DNA from 4 places in the Streptomyces sp. JW3 genome. Region 2 is predicted to be linked to each of the others. Evidence: riboswitches for the same ligand, from Rfam matches in the RefSeq annotation. Region 2 holds a riboswitch; each other region holds the start of a gene.

Region 1 (7,359 bases), on a different contig from region 2:
ATCCGCAGATGCAGCACCAGGCCCGGCGAGTACTTCCCGACCGCCACGTCGTACGCCGGGAACCAGCAGGCCAGGACGGTCGACGAGCGCAGCCCGAAGTGGGCGGCGACCGGCCGGCCGGCGGCGTAGAGGACGGACAGCGTGCCGGCGCACTCCGGGGTGCGGGTGGCGGCGAGCCGGCCGACGAGTTCGGTGATCCAGCGCTGCGCGAACCGGTCCCGGCGGCCGGTCCGGCGGTACTGCGCCGACTTCCACGCCATCAGCGTGCGCAGCGCGGCCGGGTCGCGCTCGTCGAACACGAAGCGCACGTCCCCGACCTGGCGGCCGAGCCGGCGCTCCTTGGCCAGGGTGGTCTTGAGGAACTTCGGCGACCGGGCGCGCAGCTCGCTCTCGTACGCCGGGTAGCCGTTGGCGACGTCGATGACGTGCGAGGCGTACTCCTGGGCGGCGTACGGCGTGAACAGTGCCTGGTCCGCCTCCAGGTTGTCGAAGGCGAAGCTCGACAGCCCGCAGGCGCGCAGCAGCCGGCGGGTGTCCGGAAGCGGGCCCTGGCGCAGTACCGCTCCCTGGCAGTCCGAGACCCCGAGACCGATGGCCCGGCCCTGCCCCAGCGGGCCGCGCTCGTACGGCAGGAAACCGGCCGGTTCGCCGCCGGCGTAGAGCACCGCCACCCGCGCCCGCGGCCGGACCCGGCCCACGGTCTCGGTGAACTCCGGTTCCATGAAGGGGTTGCGAGGGGCGTGCGACTTGGCGCGCAGCTCGCGCCAGTGCTCCCGTTGGCCCTCGCCCAGTTCCCCCGGCCTCAGCACACGAATGCGTCCGCTGCTCAACCCGACCCCCCGATCAAGTCCCCCTGAACAGAAGGACGGTACCCCTGGGGCCGCGCGGAGGGTAGAGAGCGGAGCATGTTGTTGCCAACCGGCGCACAGCGCTTTAACTGCCTTTAGCCGGTGATGCGTCAGCTTTCGGACATGTGGACCGGTGAACGAGTGGCGGCCGAGGGTGAGTCGGGGGCGCGCGATGTCCGTATTCTCTGATCATGGACCCCACCGCATACGCACTCGTCGCCACCGATCTAGACGGAACGCTGCTGCGCGGCGACGACACCGTCTCCGAGCGGTCGCTCGTCGCGCTCGGCCGGGTGGCCGCGGCCGGGGCGCACCACCTGGTGGTGACGGGCCGCCCGGCGCCGAGAGTGCGCCCGCTGCTCGGCGGCCTCGGCTGCGGCGGGCTCGCGGTGTGCGGCCAGGGCGCGCAGGTGTACGACGCCGGCGCGGACCGGCTGCTGTGGTCGGTCACCCTGGACCGGGAGCTGGCCGAGACCGCGCTCGGCAAGATCGAGGCCGAGGTGGGCCAGGTGCACGCGGCCGTCGACCAGGACGGGGTGGCGGGGCTCACGCTGATCGAGCCCGGGTACCTGATGCCGCACCCGACGCTGCCCGCGGTGCGGGTGGACCGGCGCGACGACCTGTGGGCGGCACCCATCAGCAAGGTGCTGCTGCGCCACCCCTGGCTGTCCGACGACGAGCTGGCGACGACGGCCCGCGCGGTGGTCGGCTCGCTCGCCACGGTCACCATGTCGGGGCCGGGGACGGTCGAGCTCCAGCCCAGCGGCGTCACCAAGGCGACCGGTCTGGCGCTGGCGGCGGAGCACCTGGGGCTGAGCCCGGAGCGGACCGTCGCCTTCGGGGACATGCCCAACGACATCCCGATGTTCCTGTGGGCGGCGCACGGCGTCGCGATGGCCGGCGCCCACCCGGAACTGCGGGCGGTCGCCGACGAGGTCACCACGTCGAACGAGGACGACGGCGTGGCCGTCGTCCTCGAACGACTGTTCAGGTGACGCGTGCTTCCGTCACGCGCCGGGGCTCAGTACGCGCTGAAGACGTTGTCCATCGAGCCGTACCGGTCGGCCGCGTAGTTGCAGGCGGCGGTGATGTTGGCGACCGGGTCGTACAGGTCCCAGGAGGTGCCGTCGACGTGGTAGGCGTCGAAGGTGGGCTGGATGACCTGGAGCAGGCCCTTGGACGGGGTGCCGTTGATGGCGTTGATGTCCCAGTTGTTGATGGCGAACTGGTTGCCGGACGACTCCCGCATGATGTTGCGGTAGATGCCGTTGTACGTGCCCGGGATGCCCTTGTCGGCCATGATGTCGAGCGACTGGCGGATCCAGCCGTCGAGGTTGTTGCTGTAGCCGTTCGCCGCGGTCATCGCGGCCGTGGTGGTCGCCGTGGTCGAGTCGGCGGCCGGAGTGGCGGCGGACGCGCTGGTGGCGCCGGCGATCGGCAGTGCGAGCACGGCCGCGCCGGCCCCGGCGAGGGCGAGCTTGCGGACGAGTCGGTTGGTCCCGGCGGCGTGCCGGAGGCCCTTTGCAGGCATGGTGCGGTCCTCTCCATACGCCTGCGAGGTGAGCTGTCGGGTTCGGGCGGAAAGGTGCCCGGCCGTGCCCTGTCGGGCCCGGCTTCACCCCGAGCCGCCCCGGTCCGGTGGACCGGCGCGGCGACTTACCTGGGTCCCCCGCTCCTGCCGTGAATGAGTCGGATGTGGGTGCGTCGGGCGGTGGCAGGATTCGGCGTCCGCTCGACAGGCCGGGAACGTATGCGACAGCACATGTCCGGAACAAGTGCCGGAATCACCTAACGTGCATGTTGACCTTGGTCTGAGGCATTTGGGGTGCTTGATCCTTTGCTGAAGGCAAGGGTCAACTGGCTTACGGGGCAAAGGGATGGACGCTGCGCGGGCGGTGCCGCGCGACCGGTCGGCGGCGTGAGTCAAGTCACTGGCGTCGACAAGTAAGGCAAATCGGGCAATAAGGCCAACTCGTGCTTTATGGGGCAGCGGTGGCGGGGCGGCCCGCGTCACTCGCCCGAAAGTGGGAACGGAGGTCCATGGGTCGAATGGGTGACGTTCCCGGGTCGCACGACGTTGGGAGGGGTGGTGGGATCCGTGATGTCTCTCTATGTCCGCTCATATCGCCTGATCAAAAACATACAGTTCATGATCTGATACCGACCGGCCTGTAACGGTGGGCGCTATCGGTGATCGAAAGGTGACCGGATACGCTGACTTGAGTGATGGCAGCGACCTATCGACCAGCCGTGTAACCGCGAGTAGACACCAGCAGACAGGAGACCCCTCGTGACCGTCGTCGGGCCGTTCGGGCTGAGCGTGCGGGACCAGGCTCTGGAAGCCGATGTCCAAGCCGGAATGGCGGCAGTCGAGGAAGGACTGCTGGAGGCAACCAAGAGCGAGGTGCCCTTCATCACGGAGGCCGCCCAGCACCTGGTGCGGGCCGGCGGCAAGCGGTTCCGGCCGCTGCTGGTGATGCTCGCGGCCCAGTTCGGCGACCGCCACGCCCCGGGCATCGTGCCCTCCGCCGTCGTCGTCGAGCTGACCCACCTCGCCACGCTCTACCACGACGACGTGATGGACGAGGCCGCGGTGCGCCGCGGGGTGCCCAGCGCCAACACCCGCTGGGGCAACTCGGTCGCCGTGCTGACCGGCGACTTCCTCTTCGCGCGGGCCTCGCAGATCCTCGCCGATCTCGGCCCGGAGGCGGTCCGGGTGCAGGCCCTGGCGTTCGAGCGGCTGGTCACCGGCCAGATCCTGGAGACCGCGGGACCGCAGGACGGCCGGGATCCGGTCGAGCACTACCTGGATGTGCTGGGCGGCAAGACCGGCTCGCTGGTGGCGGTCTCCTGCCGGTTCGGCGCGATGATGTCCGGCGCCGACGAGACGGTCGTCGACGTCCTCACCCAGTACGGCGAGCGGCTCGGCGTCGCCTTCCAGCTCGCGGACGACGTGCTGGACATCGCCTCCGACTCCGACGAGTCGGGCAAGACCCCCGGCACCGACCTGCGCGAGGGCATCGCGACCCTCCCGGTGCTGCGGCTGCGCGAGCGCGCCGCCCGGCTGGGGCTGGCCGAGGACCTCGCCCTGTGCGAACTGCTCGCCTCCGACCTCACCGACGACGACCGGCACGCCGAGGCGCTGCGCCTGCTGCGCGCCCACCCCGCCCTGGAGCAGGCCCGGCGGGACACCGTCCGCTACGCGGAGGAGGCCCGCGCGGCACTGGCCCCGCTGCGGGCGTGCGACGCGAAGACGGCGCTGGTGGAGCTGTGCGACGCGGTCGTGCACCGGGCCGGCTGACGCCCCGTCCCCTACGGGTCGGGGTGTGTCCCGTCGTCGCGTGTCATACCGCAGCAGTACACGGAGTTGAGCCTGCGGTCTGACGCATCCCGGTGGCCGATTTGGTCAGATGGTCATCACGGAAAACCACACATCCTCACCGATTCGGGTGAGAATGGCGGCTCAAGGTGGACTTCAGGGTGACGGGGCGAGGTCACGGACAGCCGCCGGCGACGACGGAGGTAGGGCACATGACACCGTACGAATCCGGAACCGATACCGATACCGATACCGATGCCGAGGAGCGCGGGGCGCGTCGCCGCAGGGCCGCGCGGTACGTCGTCCCGGTCACGGTGATGGGCGTCGCGGCGGCCACCATCGGACTGGTTCCCGCGCTCGCCGACTCCGGGGACCCCGACCTGCCCGACATCACGGCGCAGCAGCTGGTGGAGAAGATCGCCGCGTCGGACACGCAGCAGCTGTCCGGCACGGTCAAGATCAGCACCGACCTCGGCCTGCCGGACCTCGGGGGTCTGGAGAGCGGCCTGCTGTCCGGTGCCACGCCCTCCGGCGGCAGCGGCGGCGCGGACGACGGTTCCGCCGCGGACCCGACCACGAAGCTGACGGAGCTGGCCTCGGGCACGCACACGCTGCGCGTCGCGGCCGACGGCCCCGACCGGCAGAAGGTGTCGCTGCTCCAGGACGCCGCCGAGTACAGCCTGATCCACGACGGCAAGGACGTCTGGGGCTACGACAGCAAGTCCGGCGAGGTCTACCACTCGACTGCCGACACCACCGACGCCGCCGGCCCGGACGGTCGGGCGGAGGAGGTGCCGGCCACGCCCGGCGACCTCGCCGAGGAGGCCCTGAAGGCGGTCGACGACACCACCTCCGTGACCGTCGACGGCACCGCGCAGGTGGCCGGCCGGGACGCGTACCGCCTGGTGATCGAGCCGAAGCAGAAGGGTTCCACGGTCGGTTCGATCAGTGTGGCCGTGGACGCGAAGACCGGGGTGCCGCTGAAGTTCACGCTCAGCCCCGCGGGCGGCGGCTCGGCGGTGGTGGACGCCGGCTTCACCCAGGTCAGCTTTGCCAAGCCGGCCGCGTCGACGTTCGACTTCACGCCGCCGAAGGGCGCGAAGGTGACCGAGGGCGACGAGATCGACAAGGGCGCCGGGACCGACAAGGGCACCGAGACCGACAAGGGCACCGCGTCGGGCAAGGCGGAGAAGGGCGAGGTGGGCAAGGACCTCGACGGCCTGAAGGTCATCGGCGAGGGCTGGAACGCGGTCGCCACCTTCGACACCGGCGCCGAGGGCGGCCTGCCGACCGGTGCCGCCGGCGGTGACCTCGGCGGCTTCCTGGACTCGCTCGGCGACCAGGTCAAGGGCAAGTTCGGTACGGGCACGGTGTTCAGCACCCGGCTGGTCAACGCCCTGCTCACCGACGACGGCACGGTCTACGTGGGCGCCGTCACCAAGGACGCGCTGGTCAAGGCGGCCGACGCGGCCCAGTGAGGGGCCGCGCCCGTACCCCGCCGCAGCGGACGAAGTGAAGGAGCCGATGGACGACGCCGTCATCGCCACCCGGGGACTCACCAAGCGCTACCGCGGCGGACAGCTCGCCGTGGACGGTCTGGACCTGACCGTCCCGGCGGGCAGCGTCTTCGGCTTCCTCGGCCCCAACGGCTCCGGCAAGACCACCACCATCCGCATGCTGATGGGCCTGATCGCACCCACCTCGGGCACCGCCCGGGTGCTGGGCCGCCCGATGCCGCGCGCCGCCCGCGCCGTACTGCCCGAGGTCGGCGCCCTCATCGAGGGCCCGGCCCTGTACGGCTTCCTGTCCGGCCGCGACAACCTGCTGCGCTACGACGCCGCCGACCCGGCCGCCGACCCGCGCACCCGGCGCGACCGGGTGGCCGCGGCGCTGGACCGGGTCGGGCTGACGGCGGCGGCCGGCAAGAAGGCGAAGGCGTACTCGCTGGGCATGCGGCAGCGCCTCGGTCTGGCGGCGGCGCTGCTCCAGCCGCGCCGCCTGCTGGTCCTGGACGAGCCGACCAACGGGCTCGACCCGCAGGGCATGCGGGAGATCCGCACCCTGGTGCGGGACCTGGCCTCGGACGGCACGACCGTCTTCCTCTCCTCCCACCTGCTGGACGAGATCGAACAGGTGTGCACGCAGGTGGCCGTGATGACCCGGGGCCGCCTGATCACCCAGGGGCCGGTCGCCGACCTGGCCGCCGGCGCGCGCGGGCGGCTGGTGGTGACCACGCCGGACACGGTGGACGCGGCCCGGGTGCTGAAGGAACAGGGGGCCGCCGACGTGGTGATCGCCGAGGAGAGCGTGACGGCCGAGCCGCCGGAGCGCGACCCGGCCGAGGTGAACGCCGCGCTGGTGGCGGCCGGGGTCCGGGTACGCGGTTTCGGCCTGGAGCGGGCCTCCCTGGAGGACGCGTTCGTGGCGCTGACCGGAGAGGGCTTCGATGTCGCGGGCTGAGACGCAGGCGGACGTACCAGATGTACCGGAAGTACCAGATGTACCGGATGTATCAGGTGTGCTGGATGCACCGGACGTACGGGAGCCGCGTGCCCTGTGGAGCCTCGGGCTGCTGCGCAACGAGCTGCTGACCACCTTCCGGCGCTGGCGGACTCTCGCCCTGCTGGCGGTGCTGGCCGCCGTGCCGGTGCTGGTCGGCATCGCCGTGAAGATCGAGACCGGCGACGGGGACCCGGCCGGCGGCGGGGGCGGCGGACCGGCGTTCATCTCCCAGGTCACCAACAACGGACTGTTCCTGGTCTTCACCGCGCTGGCCGCCACGCTGCCCTTCTTCCTGCCGATGGCGATCGGCGTCGTCGCCGGGGACGCGCTCGCGGGCGAGGCGAGCGCCGGCACCCTGCGCTACCTGCTGGTCGCCCCGGCCGGCCGCACCCGCCTGCTGCTCACCAAGTACGCGACCGTGCTGGCCTTCTGCCTCGCCGCCACCCTGGTGGTGGCCGGCTCCGCGCTCGCGGTCGGGGCACTGCTGTTCCCGCTCGGCGACCTGACCACCATCTCCGGGACCCGGATCAGCTTCGCCGAGGGCCTGGGCCGGGCCCTGCTGATCGCCCTGGTGGTCGCCGCCTCGCTGGTCGGCGTGGCGGCGCTCGGCCTGTTCGTCTCGACGCTGACCGGCAGCGGCATCGCGGCGATGGCGACGACGGTCGGCCTGCTGGTCACTGTCCAGATCCT
Region 2 (7,359 bases):
CGACCGTCTCGGACCTGCTCGGTGAGACGGCCGCCGAACGGGACGCCGTGGTCCGCGCCGCCGACACGGAACCGATCGCCGCGGGCGGCTGGACGTACTGGCCGGCCGGCGCGTCCGGCCGCGGCATGCAGGCCCTCAGAGTCCAGGTGCCGTACGGCTCCCAGGGCGACATCGTGCGCGTGCACCCCGGCGAGGAGTGGCTGTACGTGCTCGGCGGGCGGCTGCGGCTGCGGCTCGGCGACACCACTCAGCTGCTCACCCGCGGGGACAGCGCGCACTTCGACTCGCTGACCCCGCACCGCATCGCGGCCCAGGATCCCGACGGGGTCGAGCTGCTGTTCGTCCACACCCTGCTCCAGAGCCCCACGGCCGCGCTGTGCCTGGGCCCCACCGACGGAGTCACACCATGAGCGACATCGAGGAGAAGTTCCCCCGCGCCCTGTGGGTGCGGCTCATCATCTACATCGCCGTGGGCCATGTCTTCGCGGCCTTCGTGTACTTGCTCTTCGAGGTGGGCGCGAAGTGACGTCCCGCGCGAGGGTCCCAGTCCGCGCGAGGTGTCTCAGTCGAGCAGGCGGTCGCGCAGCCGTTCCCGGGTCCCGGGGGTGATCCGCAGCCCCCGCTCCAGGTAGGCGTCGACGCCGCCCCAGGTCCGCTCGACGGTCTCGAACGCGGCCGTCAGATACTCGGCACGCGCGTCGAACAGAGGGCTCAGCAACTCCATGACCTCGGCGGAGTAGGCCGACTCCGAGGTGCCGCTGCGCTTCACCTTGTACCGGCGGTGCTTCTCGTTGGACTTCAGGTAGTCCTCGACGATCGCGTCCCGCTCGACGCCCAGCGCGAGCAGCGTCACCGCGATGGACAGCCCCGCGCGGTCCTTGCCGGCCGCGCAGTGCATCAGGGCCGGGACGCTGTCCTCGGCCAGCGCGTGCAGCACCCGGGAGTGCTCGGCGGTGCGGTCCGTGATGATCGAACGGTACGAGGCGATCATCCGGTCCGCGCCCTTGCCGCCATCGAGGATCTCGCGCAGCTGGTCGAGGTCGCCGTCGCGGACCATCTTCCAGAACTCGGCGCCGTCGGCGGGGTCGGACAGCGGCAGGTTCACATTGCGCACGCCCGGCAGGGTCACGTCGGGGCCTTCGAGCTTCTGGTCGGCCGCGTTGCGGAAGTCGAAGACGGTGTGCAGGCCCAGGCCGGCGAGGAACGCCGCGTCCTCGGCGGTCGCGTGGGCGAGGTGGCCGCTGCGGAACAGCACGCCGAACCGCACCCGCCGTCCGTCGGTGGCCGGCAGCCCGCCGACGTCACGGAAGTTACGTACCCCGGCCAGCTCCGGCTCGGTCGACGGGACCTGTTGCGTCATGGAGGCTCCTCACGGTCGCGCACACCGCCGCGGCTCGGCGGTCCGCACGGACCGACGATACGGCATGACCCCGCCCGGACCCGGCCGTGTTCCGAGGTCCCGCGGACCGCCCCGGGACCGGACTGAACAGGGTGCCGACCGTGCCGCCGAGCCGGGCGTCCACACGATCGATCTGACCGTTAAGTCCCAATGGATACGAATAGTTCGTTTTCCTTTAACGTGCCCCGATCCAGCGGTATATGAGCGAAGGCGCGTGAGCAGCGTCATATCCGTACCTGGTGGTGACGAGAAGCCTTTCGCCATGCGCACGTAATCGACGTGCTCTCAAAGGGTTTTCGCTGAAGGGTGAAGATCCTTAATCCACGGAGAGTGACCGGGAATTGGTCGGCCATTCCCGCACAGTGCGAACTACGGGCCGGCATCGGCTTGTCCACGCGTGTTCCCGTCACTTACGTTCACCACCGATCCGGACGGACGCCTAATCCTGCCGCCGCCCGGAGACCCCACCCACTCACCACCCGTGTTCGGCAGGAGCGGGGGACCCACAGGTAAAACCGCCTGTTCCGGTTCCCGGGACGGCTAGGGGTAAAGCCGCGCCTTTTCCGGCGCGGCCGGGCAGCTCCAGCCCGCACCCGACAGCTCACCTCGCAGGCGCCGGAGAGGAATTCGTCATGCCCGCGAAGGGTAAGCACCGCCGTACCAGGACCCAGCGTCTGACCCGCACGCTCGCCGTCGCCACGACCGGCGGCGCCGCACTCGCCCTGCCGCTCGTCGGAGCGGCCGGCGCGCACGCCGCCCCCGCCGCCCAGTCCGACTCCGCGAAAACCGCGCAGACCTACACCGTGCGCGCCGGTGACTCGCTGGCGAAGATCGCCGACGCGCAGCACGTCAGCGGCGGCTGGAAGAAGCTCTACGAGGACAACCGCGCCGCCGTCGGCTCGGATCCCTCGCTGATCCGCCCCGGCCTGAAGCTCACCCTCGGCGCCGGGGCCGAGGCGTCCGCCACGGCCGAGAAGAAGACGACGGCGCAGCCCGCGGCGGACACCTCCACCGCGGCCACCGGCTTCGTCGCCCCCGTCGACGGCGCCACCGAGGGCACCCCGTACCACCAGTCCGGCAGCATGTGGTCCAGCGGCTACCACACCGGCACCGACTTCGTCGTCCCGACCGGCACCTCGGTGAAGGCCGTCGGCGCGGGCACCGTCGTCACGGCCGGCTGGGGCGGCGCGTACGGCAACCAGGTCGTCATCAAGCTCGCCGACGGCCACTACGCCCAGTACGCCCACCTGTCCGCGCTCTCCGTCTCCAGCGGCGACGCGGTGACGGCGGGACAGCAGCTCGGCCTCTCCGGTGCCACCGGCAACGTGACCGGCCCGCACCTGCATTTCGAGATCCGCACCACGCCGGACTACGGCTCGGACATCGACCCGCTCGCCTACCTGCGGTCGCAGGGCGTCTCCGTCTGACGCCGGCTGCCCCAGCCCCGTGCTCACCGAAGGCCGGACCCCGATCCCCGGGTCCGGCCTTCGGTGTGGGTGACCTGTGGAACGGCGCTCACTTATTCCGGAATTGGCCAACACTTTAGAAGTGGCCTTTCTCACCGCTCGTCAACCCCGTCCTACGGTCGCGTAGGTCACAATCCAAGGTGAATCATGGGTCGACGTGGCAGACGATTCGAGAAGTGAGAAGAGTGCCGGCAAGGCAGTGATCGGGTCGTACGTGGCGGTGGGGGACAGCTTCACCGAGGGGGTCGGCGACCCCGGCCCCGACGGGGCGTTCGTCGGCTGGGCCGACCGCTTCGCCGTCCTGCTCGCGGACCGGCGGCCCGAGGGCGACTTCACGTACACCAACCTCGCCGTACGCGGGAAGCTGCTCGACCAGATCGTGGCGGACCAGGTGCCCAGGGCGGCCCGGCTCGCACCGGACCTGGTCTCCTTCTGCGCGGGCGGCAACGACATCATCCGGCCCGGCACCGACCCGGACGAGCTGGCCGAGCGGTTCGAGCGGGCGGTCGCCGCGCTCACCGCCACGGCCGGCACCGTCATGGTGACCACCGGCTTCGACACCCGCCGGGTGCCCGTCCTCAAACACCTGCGGGGCAAGATCGCCACGTACAACGGGCATGTGCGGGCCGTCGCCGACCGCTACGGCTGCCCGGTGCTCGACCTGTGGTCGCTGCGCAGCATCCAGGACCGCCGCGCCTGGGACACCGACCGGCTGCACCTCTCGCCCGAGGGGCACACCCGGGTGGCGCTCCGGGCCGGCCAGGTGCTCGGCCTGCCGGTGCCGGCCGACCCGGAACAGCCCTGGCCGCCGCTGCCGCCGCGCGGCACCCTCGAGATCCGCCGGGACGACGTGCAGTGGGCGCGGGAGTACCTGGTGCCGTGGTTCGGGCGCCGGCTGCGCGGTGAGTCCTCCGGCGACCACGTGACAGCCAAGGGCACGCTGTCGGCGGACGACATCAGGATGCGGATCTCGGCGGTGGCGTGAGACGGCGGGGCGGGGGACCGCCGAGCGGGACGGCTGAGTTCCCGGAAACCGGTGATACGCGGTGGGCGTAAGTGACCTGCGGCGAAGGCCGCTGTCACACCGGACGACCATAATGAAGGTCTGTCCTACTCCACTTGGAGGTACCGTGGCCGGTTTCCGTTCCCCCAGCTCCGGGCTCCGCGCGCTGCGGCCCGAGGCCTTCGGCGCGGACCCGAGCGGTGAGCGCATGGCGCGCATCCGCAGATCACCGCACTTCGCGAACGGCGTCTTCCAGAACCCGGGAGGCACCGCCCGCACCCGGCCCTCCGGATCGACGTCGCAGCTCGCCAAGAGCTACCTCGACCGCCAGGCTCGGGCCCGCCGGGCCCCGGCCGGCACCATCCCGGTGCACCCCACCACCGTCGCCGACCTGTCCCGTCCCCCGGCCACCGGTCTCCGGCTGACCTGGGCCGGGCACTCCAGCGTCCTGGCCGAGATAGACGGGCAGCGCGTGCTCTTCGACCCGGTCTGGGGCGAGCGCTGCTCCCCGTTCCCGTTCGCCGGACCCAAGCGGCTGCACCCGGTCCCGCTGCCGCTGGCCGCCCTCGGCCCGGTGGACGTCGTGGTCATCTCGCACGACCACTACGACCACCTCGACCTGCCCACCATCAAGGCACTGGCCGGCACGGACACCCTGTTCGCCGTGCCCCTCGGCGTCGGTGCCCACCTGGAACACTGGGGCGTGCCCGCGGACCGGCTGCGCGAACTCGACTGGCACGAGTCGACCAAGATCGGCGGCCTCACCCTGACCGCCACCCCGGCCCGCCACTTCTGCGGCCGGGCCCTGCGCAACACCCAGCACACCCTCTGGGCCTCCTGGGTGGTCGCCGGACCGGAACACCGCGTCTACCACAGCGGCGACACCGGCTACTTCGACGGCTTCAAGGACATCGGCGCGGCACACGGCCCGTTCGACGCGACGATGATCCAGGTCGGCGCGTACTCCGAGTTCTGGCCGGACATCCACATGACCCCGGAAGAGGGCGTCCGGACCCACCTCGACCTCCAGGGCGGCCGGCCCGGCGGTGTGCTGCTGCCGATCCACTGGGGCACGTTCAATCTGGCGCCGCACGCGTGGGCGGAGCCGGGAGAGTGGATGAAGGACGCCGGCGAGCAGGCCGGCCAGCCGGTGGTGTTCCCCCGCCCGGGCGAGCCGTTCGAGCCGACGGGGGAGCTGCCGGTGGAGGCGTGGTGGCGGTCGCTGTCCGGGCCGATCGCGCGTCCGTGGCGTCGTGCGGGAATCGCTGAGGGCGCGGCCGGCACGAGCAAGGGGGATCTCGACCTCGCGGGGGAGCGGTGACGTCGGCCGGGCTCGAACGGTGGGTCCGGCGCGGGCGATGGACGAACCCGGGGATCAGCCGGTACCGCCGAGAGGTCCCTCGCCGGACTCCACCAGTTCCTTGAGGCGGGCCAGGTCGGCGGCGACCATGTCGGCGTCGCGCTCGAAGTCGGCATCGCTGGTCTCCGGCCCTCGACGGAGGGTGAACACCACTTCGCTCCCCGCGCCGTTGGCGATCACGCGGACCGGGTTGTAGACGGTCTCTCCGGAGGGCAGCGTGACGTCGTGGTCGAGCACGCCCAGCTCGTTGGGCGGGGTGAAGGTGATCACGACCCGTCCCATGGGGGAGTACTCCGCGACCCAGTGGTCGTCGCTCTTCTCGATGGACCGTCCCAGGCCGTGGGCCCACGCGGGCAGGTTGGCCGGGTCTGACGCATAGGCGTAGACGTCGTTGACGGTGCGGTCGATGCGGATGCTGAGATGACGTGATCCCTCGCCGATGTCGTTCATGGCGGTGACGGTAGCGAACCGGTGTCACCGACTTCTTGAACGAATCGGACGTGGCGCCCTGCCGGGGCCTCTGGACGCCCGGCCCCGGCCGACGTCCGGCCGGGGTGGCTCGGTCATGCTCCGGCAGGCTTCACCAGCGCTCCGGTGACTCCCGCGTGCCCGCCCTCACGCCCGAGCCGACGTCACCTCCGTGACCAGTGCCACGAGGGCGTCGGCGGCCGGGGCCGAGGAGGCGGGGTTCTGGCCGGTGATGAGCAGGCCGTCGCGCACGACGTACGGCGCCCAGTCGTCGGTCTTGGAGTAGGTGCCGCCGAGGCGCTTGAGCTCGTCCTCTACGAGGAAGGGGACGATGTCGGTGAGGCCGACGCCGGCTTCCTCGGAGTCGGCGAATCCGGTGACCTTCTTGCCCCGGACCAGGGGGGTGCCGTCCGCGTCGACGGTGTGGCGCAGGACGCCGGGGGCGTGGCAGACCAGGGCGAGCGGCTTGCCGGCCCGCAGGGTGGTCTCGATCAGGCGGGCCGAGCGCCTGTTCTCGGCGAGGTCCCACAGCGGGCCGTGTCCGCCGGGGTAGAAGACCGTGTCGAAGTCGTCGGCCGAGACCGCGTCCAGGCGCACGGTGCGGGAGAGCGCCGCGGTCGCCTCGGCGTCGGACTCGAACCGGCGGGTCTGCTCCGTCTGGAAGCCCGGCTCGTTGCTCTTGGGGTCCAGCGGCGGCCGGCCGCCCTTCGGCGAGGCGAGGGTGATCTCCCAGCCGGCCTCCTTGAAGCGGTAGTACGGCGCCGCCAGCTCCTCCAGCCAGAAGCCGGTCTTGCGGCCGGTGTCGCCGAGCTCGTCGTGCGAGGTCAGAACGATGAGGACCTTCATGTCTGCTTCTCCTTGAAATAGACCGGTCGTCTAGTGGGCGGCGCAAGGAATGCCCGCGCCTTCCGACCGGCGAGGAATTGCCGGGCTCAGATGTGCAGGAGGTGCCTGGTGACCGTCATGGCGGTGTCGAGGGGGGCGAGGTCGCGGTGGATCTTGGCCATGACGCTGGCACCGAGCCACATGTCGTACAGGGCCTGTGCGGTACGGCCGGGGTCGCCGTCGACCGTGATCGATCCGTCCGCTAGACCGCCGGCGACCGTGCGCTCGATGCGGTCGACGATCGCCCCGGTGCCCTCCTTCAGGACCAGTCGCATCGGCTCCGACAGGTCGGCGACCTCGGCGCCGAGCTTCACGGCCAGACACTTGCCCTGGCACTCGTCCAGACTCTGCGTCTGCCGCCACTGCTCCCAGTAGGCCATCAGCCGCTCGGCGGCCGACGCGCCGGGCCGGGCGAGAACGCGGTCCATGTCGGAGGCGTACTCGTCGAAGTAACTCCTCAGCAGTGCTTCACCGAAGGCGTCCTTGGAGGCGAAGTAGTGGTAGAAGGAGCCCTTCGGCACGCCGGCCTCGGCGAGCACCTCGTTGATGCCGACCGCGGAGTAGCCCTTGTGGGCCATGATCCGCTGGGCGACGTCGAGGATGCTTCGGCGAAGGTCGGTGCTGCGTGGGGTACTGGGCATGACGTGAACGTAGCAGATGATTAGACCGGTCGTCTAGTACTCCGTCCGCGTCGAGAGCCGGCTGCGGCTCGCCGCTGTCAGCGGACCAACTCTGGTCGGTCCCGACTGGCCTGCTCCGCAGCGCTGTTGACGGGCCG
Region 3 (7,359 bases), on a different contig from region 2:
GCCTGCGGCTCGTCGTCTCGGCCGTCGCGGAGCTGGAGTCGGGCAACCTGGACGCGGCCTGCGAGCAGGGCGTGCGCGCGGTGGAGGTGGCGGGGCGGATCTCGTCCGCCCGCACCACGGAGTACGTCAAGGACCTCCTGCACCGGCTGGAGCCCTACGGCGACGAGCCGCGCGTGGTGGAGCTGCGCGAGCGGGCCCGCCCGCTGCTGATGGCCCCGGCCTGACCCCGGCCCGACCGGAGCGCGGTTCCCGGGTTTGAGGGCGTTGTCAGTGGCGCAGTGCACTATCGAACCCGGGAGGTGGAGCAGGTGCGACCGATGGCGAGATCGATAGCGCGGCCGATGACGCGACCGATGGCGCGACCGATGAGCGCTTACGCGTACGACTGCGACGTGCTGGTGATCGGCGGCGGGATCGTCGGCCTGTCGACGGCGTACGCGATCTCGCGCGCCGCGCCCGGCACCAGGGTCACGGTCCTGGAGAAGGAGCCGGGCCCGGCCCGCCACCAGACCGGCCGCAACAGCGGAGTGATCCACAGCGGTGTCTACTACCGCCCCGGCTCGCTGAAGGCCCGGTTCGCGGTGCGCGGCGCCGCCGAGATGGTCAAGTTCTGCGCCGAGTACGGCATCGCGCACGCCGTCACCGGCAAGCTGATCGTCGCCACCGACCGCGCCGAGCTGCCCCGGCTGCACGCCTTGGTCCAGCGCGGCCGGGAGAACGGCATACCGGTACGGGAGCTGGGCCCGGCCCAGATCGCCGCGTACGAGCCGGAGGTGCGCGGCCTGGCCGCCATACACGTCGCCACCACCGGCACCTGTGACTACGTCGCCGTCGCCCGGCAGCTCGCCGAGGCGTCCGGCGCGGAGATCCGGTACGGCACCCAGGTACTGCGGGTGGACCGGCGCCCGGAGCTAGGCGTCGCGGTGCGCACCCGGGCCGGGGACGTGGTCCGCGGCCGGGTGCTGGTCAACTGCGCCGGGCTGCACTGCGACGCGATCGCCCGGCTGACCGGCGACGACCCGGGGATGCGGATCGTCCCGTTCCGCGGCGAGTACTACGAGCTGGCCCGCCCGGAGCTGGTGCGCGGCCTGGTCTATCCGGTGCCCGACCCGGCGTTCCCGTTCCTCGGCGTGCACCTCACCCGCTCCATCGACGGCAGCGTCCACCTCGGCCCCAACGCGGTGCCGGCGCTGGCCCGCGAGGGGTACGGCTGGGGCACGGTCCGGCCGGCCGAGCTGGCCGCCACCCTGGCCTGGCCGGGCTCCTGGCACATAGCCCGCAGACACTGGCGCCACGGCGCGGGGGAGCTGCGCCGGTCGCTGTCGAAGGCGGCGTTCACCACGGCGGTGCGGCGGCTGCTGCCCGCGGTGACGGAGGACGACCTGGTGCCGGCGCCGGCCGGGGTCCGGGCCCAGGCGGTGCTGCGGGACGGCACCCTGGCCGACGACTTCCTGATCCGGGAGACACCGCGCGCGGTGCACGTGCTGAACGCGCCGTCCCCGGCCGCCACCGCCGCGCTGCCCATCGGCCGCGAGGTCGCCCACCGGGCCCTCACGGCGCTCGGGCCCACCTGACCCGCCCGGACCGACCTCCCCCCGGCGGGACCGACCCGACTTGTTGGGAACGCCCCCCTCCCCGCCCCGGTCGCTTCAGGCAGGGTCGCCCCCGCCCCGTCCGCCGCCGCCCGACCCTCACCCCCGTAAAATCGGTCCCACTGTGTCTGAATCGCACCCCACCCCCGCAGCTCCCCGGCCGCCCCGCCGCAAGGGCGAGCCCCGTTTCCCGGACGGTCCCCGGGCCGATCCCGCCGGTGACCACTTCGAGCGGCGGATCCGCAGCTTCCAGCCCCGCCGCAGCCGGGTCACCGCCGGGCAGGCGGACGCCCTCCAGCGGCTGTGGCCCGGCTGGGGACTGGACATCGACGGGCAGCGGGTGCTGGACCTCGCCGAGCTGTTCGGCGACGACCGCCCGGTGGTCCTGGAGGTCGGCTTCGGCATGGGCGAGGCCACCGCCGAGATGGCCGCCGCCGACCCGGGCACCAACGTGCTCGCCGTCGACGTGCACACCCCCGGCCAGGGCCACCTGCTGGCGCTGGCCGAGCAGAAGGGGCTGACCAACGTCCGGGTGGCCAACGGCGACGCGGTCATCCTGCTGCGCGAGATGATCGCCCCGGACGCCCTGTCCGGGCTGCGCGTCTACTTCCCCGACCCGTGGCCCAAGAAGCGGCACCACAAGCGGCGGCTGATCCAGCCGGAGTTCCTGGACCTGGCCGCGGCCCGGCTCAGACCCGGCGCGGTGCTGCACTGCGCCACCGACTGGGAGCCGTACGCGCAGTGGATGCTGGAGGTGCTCACGGAGCACCCGGCGTTCGAGAACACCGCGCCCGGCGGCGGTTTCGCGCCCCGTCCCGCGCACCGTCCGCTGACCCGTTTCGAGGGCCAGGGACTGGACAAGGGACATGTGGTGAACGACCTGCTCTTCCGCCGCGTACCGCACCAGGTGCAGCATCGGCACCAGCACCAGGACCAGCCCCCCACCGGCGCCTGAAGCCCGGGCGGCGCCCCCGTCTCGTCAGGATCGATGCCGTGGCCACCAGTACCCCGCCCCCACCGGCCCCGCCCTCCTCCGATGCGCTCCGCTGGTGGCAGCGGAGCCGGGTGCGCCGCGGCGCCCTGACCGCCCTGCTCGCGCTCTGCGGTCTGGTCATCCTGGCCCTGGTGCGCGAACAGACCGGCACCGAGGGCTTCCTGGTCGGTCTCGGCCTCGCCGTGCTGCCCGTACCGCTGCTGCTCGGCGCCTTCCGCTGGCTGGACCGGGTGGCCCCCGGCCCCTGGCGCAACCAGATGTTCTGCTTCGCCTGGGGTGCCTGTGCGGCGGCGCTGATCGCCATCGTCGCCAACAGTTTCGCGACCCGCTGGATAGCGACGGCCACCGCCGACCCGGCCGGCGCGGACACCTGGGGCAGCACGGTGATAGCCCCGGTGGTGGAGGAGTCCGCGAAGGCCGCCGCCGTGCTGCTGGTCTTCCTCTTCCGCAGACGGGACTTCACCGGCCTGCTGCACGGCCTGGTGCTCGCCGGCGTCACCGCCACCGGCTTCGCGTTCACCGAGAACATCCTCTACCTGGGCAACGCGTTCGGCACCGACCGGCTCACCGGCGACAGCGGCATCGCCTCCGTCACCGCGGCGACGTTCTTCGTCCGGATCGTCATGTCGCCGTTCGCGCACCCGCTGTTCACGGTGCTCACCGGCCTCGGCTTCGGCCTCGCGGCGCTGCGCGGCGAGGACCGCCGGGCCCGGCGCGTTCTGTTCCCGCTGTCCGGTCTGCTGCTCGCGATGGGCACACACGCGCTGTGGAACGGCTCCTCGGCGCTCGGCGAGTACGGCTTCTTCGCCGTGTACGCGGCGTTCATGGTCCCGGTGTTCGGCCTGCTGACCTGGCTGGCCGTCTGGTCCCGGCACCGTGAACTGGCCACCGTGCGCGCCGAGCTGCCCATCTACGCGGCGGCCGGCTGGCTGGCCCCGGCGGAGCCGTACGCGCTCGGCTCGATGCGGGCCCGGCGCCTGGCCCGCGCCCACGCCCGCCGGCACGCCGGGAAGGCTGCGGCCCGGACGGTGGCGGAGTACCAGGCGTCCGCTACCGAACTGGCGTTCCTGCGGCACCGGGCGCACCGCGGCCGGGCGGGCGCCGACTTCGCGGTACGGGAGCGGGAGCTGCTGCACGAGCTGTGGCGCCGCCGGGAGACGGCCCGCCCGGCACTGGACCACGCGGCCCGGACCACGGCGCCGCCGGTCCCGGTGGCGCTGCCCTGGCCCCCGTACCAGCCGTACCAGCCCCACCCGGCCCTCCACCCGCACCGTCCGTGAACCGGCAGCCCTGACGTCGGGGGGTTGCCGTCAGGACCACCGGAGTCCGCGACCACCGGAGTCCGCGACCGCGCCCGGCGGTCAGCGGCCAGGCGGCCGGCGATCAGGGATTGAGCCCCTTGCTCTGGAGCCAGGCCATCGGGTCGATGCCGGAGGCGGCGCCGTCCGGGTGGACCTCGAGGTGGAGGTGGGCGCCGGTGACGTTGCCGGTGGCGCCGACCCGGCCGATGACGTCACCCGTGTTGACCTGCTGGCCGACGCTGACGCTGATCGAGGACTGGTGGCAGAACCACAGCTCGGTGCCGTCGTCGAGGGTGAGGATCGTGCGGTAGCCGTAGGAACCGGCCCAGCCCGCCTCGGTGATGGTGCCGGTGTGCACGGCCTTGATGAGGGTACCGGTGGGAGCGGCGAAGTCGAGGCCGGTGTGGTAGCCGGAGGACCAGTAGGCGCCGGCCTGCCCGAAGGTGGAGGTGATGGTGTACGAGGAGGTGGGCAGCGCGTACTGCTTGGCCAGCTCGGCGAGCCGTTCCGCCTCGGCCTTCTTCTTGGCCGCCTCCTCCGCCTTCTTCTTGGCGGCGGCGGCCTTGGCCTCGGCTTCCTTCTCGGCCTCGGCGGCGGCCGCGGCGGCCTTCTTCTCGGCGGCCGCGGCGGCCTCTTCGGCGGCCTTCGTCTCGACCTGGTTCTGCTGCTGCTCGGCCTGCGCCATGATCCGGCCGACCAGCGCCTGGCCGGCGGTGGCGCTCTGCTCGGTGTCGTCCTCGGTGGCGACGGAGACGATGCTGCTGAGCGGCGTGGCCGAGCCCTCGTCCGCCTGCTCCTCGTCGTCCGAGATGATCGAGCCGACGGACGGCAGATCGGGCATGGAGATCGACACCGGCGGCTTGCCGGTCTGCGCGCTGGCCATGCCGCCGGCGCCGACGGCGGCTATGACACCGACGCCGAGGACGGTGGAGCTGCGGGCCAGTCCGCCGCGCTGCTTGGCGACCCGGTGCTTGCCGCGCACCGGACGGACGGTGTCCGCGGTGGGGTTCCACTCCTCGAACGGGCCCTCGTCGGGGCGGAAGGCGCCGTAGCCGAAGGTTTCGGGGCCGGGCTGGTTCGGCGTGAGCGGGGCCTCGGGGGCAGGCCGGTTGGACGCCACGTGGGCGTGCTCCTTTCCTTCCGTCTCCGCCTACCGGGTTAGCTGACGGGTTCGGAGCGGGAAGGTCTCCTACGCGCGTATACGAGCCGTGTCTCCACGACCGTTTACGCCCGATTCACCCCAAGGTGGTGGTTCCCCGGTTCCCTTACGGGATTCGGCGCGTGCGCACGGAGCCGCCTTCTGTGACGGCTGGGACGACCGCGCTGCGTTATCGAACGTTAATAGAAGCGGGCCACTCTTTCCAAGCCGTTCCTCTTGATCATTAAGCTTTCCACCCGGAACCAAGGCCGCACGACCGGCCAAAACGGGGCGAGTTGACCGCCCCTCAGTGCCCATCTCCACCACCCCGCGCCCGGTTTTAAACCTGACGGTATATCAGTTGTTATGCGGAGGGGGATCGCGCTGTCACCGTTCGTGACCGCCGTGCCCCGGCCGGCGTACGGCGAGCAGGGCCATGTCGTCCGCCATGCCGCCCCCGGAGTGCCGCCGCACGTCCGCGGCGAGGACGTCCAGCAGGTCCCCGGGGCGCCGGAAGCGCCGGCCGCCGAGCCGCGCGAGGGGATCGTAGAACTCGCCCCGGGCGTCCCGTGCCTCGGTCACGCCGTCGGTGTACAGCAGCAGGGTGGCGCCGCCGGGGAACGGGGTCTCCTCCGCGCGGTCCGGCCATACGCCCAGCTCGCCCATGCCGAGCGGCAGCGCCGCGTCCCGGCTGCTCAGGGTGCGCAGGCTGCCGTCGGCGTAGCAGAGCAGGGGCGGTGGATGGCCCCGGTTGACGACGCGGACCACCCCGTCGCCATGCGGGAGTTCGACGAGGACGGCGGTGGTGAACCCCTCGAAGGCGTCCAGCCCCTCGCGCCGGGTGCCCTCCCGGGCCAGCGCCCGCTCCAGCCGCTGGGCCACCGCCTCCAGCGTCGACTCCTGCTCGGCGGCCTCCCGGAACGCCCCGATCACCACGGCGACGGCCGCGACCGCGCCCATGCCCTTCCCCCGTACGTCCCCGACGATCATCCGTACGCCGCGCGGGCTGTCCTGCACCGCGTACAGGTCGCCGCCGATGAAGGCGTCCGCCTGCGCCGCCTCGTAGCAGGCGGCGATCTCGAAGCCGCCGAGCCGTTCGGCGGGCTCGGGCAGTACGGCGCGCTGGGCCGCCTCGGCGATCTCGCGGGCGCTGGCGAGCCGTTCGTCGTTGCGGCGGACCAGCGAGTTGACGAAGACGGCGAGCACCGCGACCACGGCGATGGTGACCAGCTCGGTGATGGAGTCGACCTCGTGCGCGACGCCGAGGCCGACCTGGAGCCCTATGACGACGGCCACGGTGACCGCCCCGGTGAGCACGGTGCCACGCCGCGAGTAGAGCGGGGCGGCGGTCAGCGGCGCGGCGGTGTACAGGGGGCCCGCGGTGAAGTACCGGGGGGTGAGCAGGTCGTAGATGGCGCCGACGGCGATCAGCAGGACGGGCAGCAGGCGTACCAGGGTCGTCCGGCCGCCGCGCCGGAACCTGCGGCGCCGACGGCCGCCGGCGGGCGGTACGGGCACCGGGGCGTCGCCGAGGCCCGGGTCGGGCACCGGGTCGCCGGGCAGCCGGCCGCCGGCCCTGGCGTACGGTCCCTCGTCCACGTCACCAGGCCGCACCGCTCGCCTCCCACCACCGCCTCGGCTTCCCGTCCCGCCCGTCCAGGGTTCCGGGCGCGGGGGCGGGCGGCGAGCGGTGGGGGGCCGTACGGATGACAACCGATGGCGGAGTCCGAACGCACCGATGGCCGGGACCCTCGAAAGGGACCCGGCCATCGGCCTTGAGTAGCGGGGACAGGATTTGAACCTGCGACCTCTGGGTTATGAGCCCAGCGAGCTACCGAGCTGCTCCACCCCGCGTCGGTGTGTCACCAGCATAGACCATGTTCGGGGCGGCCCGCACACACGTATCTCAGCGCCCGGGGTTCTCGGCGTGGGTGAGGGTCTCCCAGGAGACGAAGAGGTCGTCGGTGCCGGCCGGCCGGGTGCGGGCGGCCAGCTTGTGCGCGGCGGGCACGGCGACGCCGAGCCGGTTCTCCAGGTGGTTGAGGGCGACCTCCAGATCGGGCCCCAGGTTCTGTTCCACCTCGCCGCCGCACAGCCACTTCGGCGTCGTGTCCGCCTGCTGCTGCCGGGCGTGCAGCGCGAGGGTGGCCTTGAGCCGGTCCTTGACCTCGCCGTAGAGGTCGACACCCTGGTGCCAGGCGGTCTCGGCGATGTGCGCGGTGGCGGCGACCGAGTAGCCGACGTGCGCGAAGTTGCGGCAGGTCTCCTGGGTGACGCCGTCCTTGTACGTCTGCTGCTGGTGCCAGTACGCGACCAGCCGCTCGCGGGTGGCGA
Region 4 (7,359 bases), on a different contig from region 2:
CGACGTCGATGTCGAGGATCTTCTCCTCGAACGGATCGTCGGGCGGCGGGGTCTTCGTACTACGGCGGGCCATCGCTGCCGGCTCCTTGCTGAAGCGTGAACGGTGAACGGTGATCTGACGCGGTCCATTGTGGACCGCGGCACTGACAGCGACCGACCAGGACCCGTCGCGGGCGCCCGGCCCGGTGCTGCCCGCAGGGTACGCCCTCACCCCCGCCGACCTGACGCGCACGCCGGTGCGCCCCTGCCGGCCGCCTGCCCGACCACGACCGCCTCCTCGGCCCGGGGCCGGCCTTCTGGCCCCCGGGGCACCCCTCCCCCGTCAGCTCCCCCCGCCCCACCGCCGGAGGCGCTCGCTCTCGGCGTACCCGCGGCGGGAACTTCTCCGGTGCTCCGCGCGCTTGCATACAGTGGCAGGATCGGTAGGAATTCCGCAGTTCCGACCAGTGATTCGGTTCGGACCAGCGATTCCACCCAAGGTTTCCGCGATCGAAGGGACGTACATGCCCATGGGTCACACGGCCACCGCCGAGGCAGGCTCCGGCGGGCTGACAGCGACCGAGTACCGCCTGGCCAACGGCCTGCGCGTGGTGCTCTCCGAGGACCACCTGACCCCGGTCGCGGCGGTGTGCCTCTGGTACGACGTCGGCTCCCGCCACGAGGTCAAGGGCCGTACCGGTCTGGCTCACCTTTTCGAGCACCTGATGTTCCAGGGCTCCGCCCAGGTCAAGGGCAACGGCCACTTCGAACTGGTGCAGGGCGCCGGCGGCTCCCTCAACGGCACCACCAGCTTCGAGCGCACCAACTACTTCGAGACCATGCCCACCCACCAGCTGGAGCTCGCCCTCTGGCTGGAGGCCGACCGCATGGGCTCGCTGCTCGCCGCCCTCGACGACGAGTCGATGGAGAACCAGCGCGACGTCGTCAAGAACGAACGCCGCCAGCGCTACGACAACGTGCCCTACGGCACCGCGTTCGAGAAGCTGACCGCCCTCGCCTACCCGGCGGGCCACCCCTACCACCACACCCCGATCGGCTCCATGGCCGACCTGGACGCGGCCACCCTGGAGGACGCCCGCGCGTTCTTCCGTACGTACTACGCGCCCAACAACGCGGTGCTGTCCGTGGTCGGCGACATCGACCCCGAGCAGACCCTCGCCTGGGTGGAGCGGTACTTCGGCTCCATCGCCTCGCACGACGGCAAGCCCGCCCCCCGGGACGGCGCGCTGCCCGAGGTGATGGGCGAGCAGGTGCGCGAGGTCGTCGCGGAGGAGGTCCCGGCCCGCGCCCTGATGGCCGCCTACCGCCTGCCGCACGACGGCACGCGCGCGTGCGACGCCGCCGACCTGGCGCTCACCGTCCTCGGCGGCGGCGAGTCCTCCCGCCTCTACAACCGCCTGGTGCGCCGCGACCGGACCGCCGTCGCGGCCGGCTTCGGCCTGCTGCGGCTGGCCGGCGCCCCCTCGCTCGGCTGGCTGGACGTGAAGACCTCCGGTGACGTCGAGGTGCCGGTCATCGAGGCCGCCATCGACGAGGAGCTGGCCCGGTTCGCCGAGGAGGGCCCCACCGCCGAGGAGATGGAGCGGGCCCAGGCCCAGCTGGAGCGCGAGTGGCTGGACCGGCTCGGCACGGTCGCCGGACGCGCCGACGAACTGTGCCGCTACGCCGTCCTGTTCGGCGACCCGCAGCTCGCCCTGACCGCCGTACAGCGGGTCCTGGAGGTGACGCGGGAGGAGGTCCAGGAGGTCGCCAAGGCCCGCCTGCGCCCCGACAACCGCGCGGTGCTCGTCTACGAGCCCACCGCCCCGGCGGCCGACGCCGACGACGCCACCGACGAGAACGAGGAGGCGGCCAAGTGACCGAGCTGGCCACCATGGAATTCCACCCGCGGCCGCAGGCCGGCGAGCCCAGGCCCTGGGCCTTCCCGGCCCCCGAGCGCGGCACCCTCGGCAACGGTCTGACGCTGCTGCGCTGCGACCGCCCCGGCCAGCAGGTCGTGGCCGTCGAGGTGTTCCTGCGGGCGCCGCTGGACGCCGAGCCGGCCGGCCTGGACGGTGTCGCCACCGTCATGGCGCGGGCCTTCTCCGAGGGCACCGACAAGCACACCGCCGAGGAGTTCGCCGCCGAACTGGAGCGCTGCGGGGCCACCCTGGACGCGCACGCCGACCACCCCGGCGTCCGCCTCAGCCTCGAAGTGCCCGTCTCCCGCCTCGCCAAGGCGCTCGGTCTGGTCGCCGACGCGCTCAGGGCGCCCGCGTTCGCCGACAGCGAGATCGAGCGCCTGGTGCGCAACCGGCTCGACGAGATCCCGCACGAGCTGGCCAACCCCGCGCGCCGGGCCGCCAAGGAACTCTCCAAGGAGCTGTTCCCGGCGGACTCCCGGATGTCCCGCCCGCGCCAGGGCACCGAGGAGACGGTGGCGGGCATCGACTCGGCGGCCGTCCGCGCCTTCTACGAGAAGCACGTACGCCCCGCCACCGCCACCGCCGTGGTGGTCGGCGACCTCACCGGCGTCGACCTCGACGCGCTGCTCGCCGACACCCTCGGCTCGTGGACCGGCTCGGCCGCCGAGCCGCGCCCGGTGCCGCCGGTGACCGCCGACGACACCGGCCGGGTCGTCATCGTGGACCGCCCCGGCTCGGTGCAGACGCAGCTGCTGATCGGCCGCACCGGCCCGGACCGGCACGACAGCGCCTGGCCCGCCCAGGTGCTCGGCACGTACTGCCTGGGCGGCACCCTCACCTCCCGCCTGGACCGGGTGCTGCGCGAGGAGAAGGGCTACACCTACGGCGTCCGGTCCTTCGGGCAGGTGCTGAGGTCGGCGCCCGACGGCACCGGCGCCGCGATGCTCGCCATCAGCGGCTCGGTCGACACCCCGAACACCGGGCCGGCCCTCGACGACCTGTGGAAGGTGCTGCGCACGCTCGCCGAGGGCGGCCTCACCGACGCCGAGCGGGACGTCGCCGTGCAGAACCTGGTGGGCGTCGCGCCGCTGAAGTACGAGACCGCGGCGGCTGTCGCGGGCACCCTGGCCGACCAGGTCGAGCAGTACCTGCCCGACGACTACCAGGCGGCGCTGTACCAGCGGCTCGCCGCGACCGGCACGGTGGAGGCCACCGCGGCAGTGGTGAACGCCTTCCCGGTGGACCGGCTGGTGACCGTCCTGGTGGGCGACGCGGCGCAGATCAAGGCGCCCGTCGAGGCGCTCGGCATCGGCGAAGTCACGGTCGTGAGCGCTGAGTAGCGCCACGCGCGCGCGGGGCGGCTCCGGTGACTGTTCTGTCACCGGAGCCGCCCTATGTCCGAATAGGGCAATTTAATACAGAGGTTGCCTGTCTGCCCTGTGGGATGAGCAACAAAAACCCTGTTGCGTTTGAGTCTTGAACGGACGCCCGCTTAGCGTCTCCCCGGCTGTTCGTCAGGCAGTGCGCCGCACCCGCGGCACCGGACAGTCATCGCCGAGTCCCCGTACGGCGCGAGCCAGGGGAGCCGGGGACCCACCGTCCCTGGGGTGAATCGGACGCCCGCGCGGAAGCGAGGGGGCCCGTAGGAGACCTTCCTGCTCCGAACCCGTCAGCTAACCCGGTAGGCGAGAGGGAAGGAAAGGACCAGCCTCTACATGGCGTTCACGCGCGCCACCGGGAAGCACCGTCGTCCCGGCCGGATCCACCGCAGCACCGTCCGCGCGGCGGGTGTCGCGACCCTCACCACCACCGGCGTCCTGGGCACCCTCGCGGCCCCCGCGCTGGCCGCCGAGCCGTCCCCCGAGGACACCGGCCTCATCCCCGTCATCACCCTCGGCGACTCGGTGGCCGAGAAGGTCGGCGCCCAGGCCGCCGCCCAGCGGCAGGCCGCCGAGGACGCCGCCGCCCGGGAGCAGGCCGAGGCGGACGCCCGGCAGCGGGCCGCCGAGGCCGCCGAGCAGGCCCGCGAGGCCAAGGAGCGCGCCGCCCGCGCGGCCGAGCGCGAGCGCCTGACCACCTACGTGGCGCCCATCAGTGCCTCCTACGTCTCCACCGCCTACCGGGCCAGCAGCGGCCTGTGGTCCTCCGGCACCCACACCGGCATCGACTTCCACGCCGCGTCCGGCACCACCGTCCACGCGGTCGGCGCCGGCACCGTCGTCGAGGCCGGCTGGGGCGGCGCGTACGGCAACCAGGTCGTGATCAAGATGCACGACGGGACGTACACGCAGTACGGCCACCTGTCGTCCATCGGGGTCTCGGTCGGCCAGACGGTCGACCCCGGCGAGCAGATCGCCCGCTCCGGCGCGACCGGCAACGTCACCGGACCGCACCTGCACTTCGAGGCCCGCACCGGCCCGGAGTACGGCTCGGACATCGACCCGGTGGCCTACCTCCGCTCCCACGGCGTCACCGTCTGACCCCGCACTCCCCTTCGAAAGCCCCGGCTCCCCGAGCCGGGGCTTTCGGCGTTAAAGGTGACCAAAAACAGCCCAAGAACAGCCACCGAAACCGACCCCCCATCGGAAAGTGCGGCGCATTGCAATAGAGTCACTGAACACGCGTCAATCGTCGACGTTTCACGGGGATTAAGGCGGAGGTCGGTCATGCGTATTCCGGCGCACTCGGTATGCACGGCGATCCGGGACGACATCGTCGCCGGTGTCTACGAGCGCGGCAGCCGGCTCACCGAGGAACTGCTCGCCCGCCGCTACGGCGTCTCCCGCGTCCCGGTGCGCGAGGCCCTGCGGACCCTGGAGGCCGAGGGCTTCGTGGTGACCCGGCGGCACGCGGGCGCGTGCGTGGCCGAACCGACCGAGCAGGAGGCCGCCGACCTGCTGGAGATGCGGCTGCTGCTGGAACCGCTCGGCGCCGCCCGGGCCGCCCAGCGGCGCAGCGAGGCCCATCTGAAGGTGCTGCGCGGCCTGGTGCGGCTGGGCCAGGAGCGGGCCAGGCGGGGCAACAGCGACGACCTGCGCTCGCTGGGCGGCTGGTTCCACGAGACGCTCGCCCAGGCGGCCGGCAGCGCGTCCCTGACCACCACGCTGACCCAGCTGCGGCACCGGATCGCCTGGATGTACGCCGTGGAGGCGCCGGCCAGCCCGGCGGACACCTGGGCGGAGCACGGTGCGATCGTCGACGCGGTGGCCCGGGGCGACGGCGAGCGGGCCCGGTCGCTCACCGCGCTGCACACCGAGCGGTCCACGGCCGCGCACCGGCTGCGCTTCGCCGCGGCCGCCGACCGCGCGGAGCGTGTGAGGAACTCGCAACGTGCCGTAAACATGCCGAGCCTGCGTCATTAACACGGCCGCCGTATACAAAGAGGAGCTATTCGGCGAGACCTCGGCGGGGTCTATTTCCGCTGCCTATTTGTCGTGACCCGGCGGATGCTTTCGCCAGAGGTCCGGTGAATTCCCGGCGTCCGTGCGCGGAAATACGGAAGCCGCGCCGGCCCCGAAGGGCCGGCACGGCTTCACCGTGTTGCGCGCGGTGGCTCAGACGGTTTCCGGAAGCTCCTCGAGCCCCTCGGCGACCAGCTTCGCCAGCCGCTCCAGCGCGGCGTCCGCGCCCTCGGCGTCCGAGGCCAGGACGACCTCCTCGCCGCCCTGGGCGCCCAGCCCCAGCACGGCCAGCATGGAGGCCGCGTTGACGGGGGTGCCGTCGGCCTTGGCGATCGTCACCGGCACGCCGGTGGCCGTGGCGGCTCGGACGAAGATGGAGGCGGGGCGGGCGTGGAGACCCTCGGCCCAGCCGACGTTGACGCGGCGCTCAGCCATGTGTTGCTGCCCTTCAGGTGATCAGGGTTGTCTGGATCACGGTTGTCTGCACCAAGGTTGTCTAGACCAGTGATCGGTACCAGTGTTCCATACGGTGTCCCCCCAGACTGCCCCAGTCGGCCCCGAGCCGTTGTCGTACCCGCGCCGTACGCTGGGCCTCATGGAGACCGTGCCGGACCGGCAGGAGTACCCCGCCCACTGGGAGGCGGACGTGGTGCTGCGCGACGGCGGCACCGCGCGGGTGCGTCCCATCACCGCCGCCGACGCCGAGCGCCTGGTCAGCTTCTACGAGCAGGTCTCGGACGAGTCGAAGTACTACCGCTTCTTCGCGCCCTACCCCCGGCTGTCCGCCAAGGACGTGCACCGCTTCACCCACCACGACTTCGTGGACCGGGTGGGGCTCGCGGCCACGGTGGGCGGCGAGTTCATCGCCACCGTCCGCTTCGACCGGATCGGCCCCGACGGCGCGCCCGCGCACGCCCCGGCCGACGAGGCCGAGGTCGCCTTCCTGGTCCAGGACGCCCACCAGGGCCGCGGGGTCGCCTCCGCGCTCCTGGAGCACATCGCCGCGGTCGCCCGGGAGCGCGGCATCCGCCGCTTCGCCGCCGAGGTGCTCCCCGCCAACACCAAGATGATCAAGGTGTTCACGGACGCCGGGTACACCCAGAAGCGCAGCTTCGAGGACGGCGTGGTCCGCCTGGAGTTCGGTCTCGAACCCACCGACCGCTCGCTCGCCGTGCAGTACGCGCGCGAGCAGCGCGCCGAGGGCCGTTCGGTACGGCGGCTGCTCGCCCCCGGCTCCGTCGCGGTGGTCGGCGTCGGCCGCACCCCCGGCGGCGTGGGCCGCTCCGTCCTCGACAACATCCGGAACGCCGGCTTCACCGGCCGGCTGTACGCGGTGAACCGCGCCTTCGACAAGGAGCGCGCGGAACTCGACGGGGTGCCCGCGCACCGCTCCGTACAGGAGATCGACGCACCCGTGGACCTCGCGGTCGTCGCCGTCCCCGCCGAGCAGGTCCCCGAGGCCGTCGCCGACTGCGGGCGGCACGGCGTACGGGGACTGGTCGTGGTCTCCGCCGGATACGCCGAGAGCGGCCCCGAGGGGCGCGACCGGCAGCGCGCCCTGGTGCGGCAGGCGCGCGCGTACGGCATGCGCATCATCGGCCCCAACGCCTTCGGGATCGTCAACACCGCACCCGGGGTCCGGCTCAACGCCTCCCTCGCCCCCGAGATGCCGCGCCCCGGCCGGATCGGGCTGTTCGCCCAGTCCGGCGCCATCGGCATCGCCCTGCTCTCCCGGCTGCACCGGCGCGGCGGCGGGGTCACCGGCGTGACCGGCGTCTCGACGTTCGTCTCGTCCGGCAACCGCGCCGACGTCTCCGGCAACGACGTCATGCAGTACTGGTACGACGACCCGGACACCGACGTCGTCCTGATGTACCTGGAGTCCATCGGCAACCCGCGCAAGTTCACCCGCCTCGCGCGGCGCACGGCGGCGGTCAAGCCGCTGGTCGTGGTGCAGGGCGCCCGGCACGGCGGCGCCGCGCCGCAGGGCCACGCGGTGCGCGCCACCCGGCTGCCGCACGCCACGGTCTCCGCCCTGCTGCGGCAGGCCGGCG

What was found. A riboswitch is a leader RNA that binds a small molecule or an ion and turns the genes downstream of it on or off. The one in region 2 is predicted to bind cyclic di-AMP.
Region 1: it holds a riboswitch for cyclic di-AMP, as region 2 does, so the genes downstream of both, ACTT8P_RS04865 (transglycosylase SLT domain-containing protein) here and ACTT8P_RS16960 (LysM peptidoglycan-binding domain-containing M23 family metallopeptidase) in region 2, are expected to answer to the same signal.
Region 3: it holds a riboswitch for cyclic di-AMP, as region 2 does, so the genes downstream of both, ACTT8P_RS29795 (M23 family metallopeptidase) here and ACTT8P_RS16960 (LysM peptidoglycan-binding domain-containing M23 family metallopeptidase) in region 2, are expected to answer to the same signal.
Region 4: it holds a riboswitch for cyclic di-AMP, as region 2 does, so the genes downstream of both, ACTT8P_RS06315 (M23 family metallopeptidase) here and ACTT8P_RS16960 (LysM peptidoglycan-binding domain-containing M23 family metallopeptidase) in region 2, are expected to answer to the same signal.

Annotation. Positions count from the first base shown of each region.
Region 1 is NZ_JBQOUX010000007.1:632-7,990, forward strand. Features, by position in the region: gene ACTT8P_RS04855 (GNAT family N-acetyltransferase) at 1-809, opposite strand, end outside; gene ACTT8P_RS04860 (HAD family hydrolase) at 1,040-1,843, shown strand; gene ACTT8P_RS04865 (transglycosylase SLT domain-containing protein) at 1,870-2,379, opposite strand; cyclic di-AMP (ydaO/yuaA leader) riboswitch at 2,384-2,550, opposite strand; gene ACTT8P_RS04870 (polyprenyl synthetase family protein) at 3,139-4,149, shown strand; gene ACTT8P_RS04875 (LolA family protein) at 4,380-5,645, shown strand; gene ACTT8P_RS04880 (ABC transporter ATP-binding protein) at 5,692-6,627, shown strand; gene ACTT8P_RS04885 (ABC transporter permease) at 6,614-7,359, shown strand, end outside.
Region 2 is NZ_JBQOUX010000036.1:44,706-52,064, reverse strand. Features, by position in the region: gene ACTT8P_RS16975 (helix-turn-helix domain-containing protein) at 1-410, shown strand, start outside; gene ACTT8P_RS16970 (DUF6126 family protein) at 407-526, shown strand; gene ACTT8P_RS16965 (tyrosine-protein phosphatase) at 563-1,360, opposite strand; cyclic di-AMP (ydaO/yuaA leader) riboswitch at 1,866-2,027, shown strand; gene ACTT8P_RS16960 (LysM peptidoglycan-binding domain-containing M23 family metallopeptidase) at 2,032-2,826, shown strand; gene ACTT8P_RS16955 (SGNH/GDSL hydrolase family protein) at 3,065-3,850, shown strand; gene ACTT8P_RS16950 (MBL fold metallo-hydrolase) at 3,996-5,189, shown strand; gene ACTT8P_RS16945 (SRPBCC family protein) at 5,244-5,678, opposite strand; gene ACTT8P_RS16940 (type 1 glutamine amidotransferase domain-containing protein) at 5,844-6,542, opposite strand; gene ACTT8P_RS16935 (TetR/AcrR family transcriptional regulator) at 6,629-7,222, opposite strand.
Region 3 is NZ_JBQOUX010000097.1:8,574-15,932, reverse strand. Features, by position in the region: gene ACTT8P_RS29815 (MFS transporter) at 1-224, shown strand, start outside; gene lhgO (L-2-hydroxyglutarate oxidase) at 366-1,574, shown strand; gene trmB (tRNA (guanosine(46)-N7)-methyltransferase TrmB) at 1,717-2,547, shown strand; gene ACTT8P_RS29800 (PrsW family intramembrane metalloprotease) at 2,586-3,866, shown strand; gene ACTT8P_RS29795 (M23 family metallopeptidase) at 3,970-5,007, opposite strand; cyclic di-AMP (ydaO/yuaA leader) riboswitch at 5,020-5,177, opposite strand; gene ACTT8P_RS29790 (PP2C family protein-serine/threonine phosphatase) at 5,413-6,639, opposite strand; tRNA gene ACTT8P_RS29785 (tRNA-Met) at 6,806-6,879, opposite strand; gene ACTT8P_RS29780 (alginate lyase family protein) at 6,932-7,359, opposite strand, start outside.
Region 4 is NZ_JBQOUX010000009.1:47,031-54,389, forward strand. Features, by position in the region: gene ACTT8P_RS06300 (DNA gyrase/topoisomerase IV subunit A) at 1-73, opposite strand, end outside; gene ACTT8P_RS06305 (M16 family metallopeptidase) at 504-1,859, shown strand; gene ACTT8P_RS06310 (M16 family metallopeptidase) at 1,856-3,244, shown strand; cyclic di-AMP (ydaO/yuaA leader) riboswitch at 3,447-3,607, shown strand; gene ACTT8P_RS06315 (M23 family metallopeptidase) at 3,620-4,384, shown strand; gene ACTT8P_RS06320 (GntR family transcriptional regulator) at 4,571-5,266, shown strand; gene ACTT8P_RS06325 (HPr family phosphocarrier protein) at 5,459-5,740, opposite strand; gene ACTT8P_RS06330 (bifunctional acetate--CoA ligase family protein/GNAT family N-acetyltransferase) at 5,901-7,359, shown strand, end outside.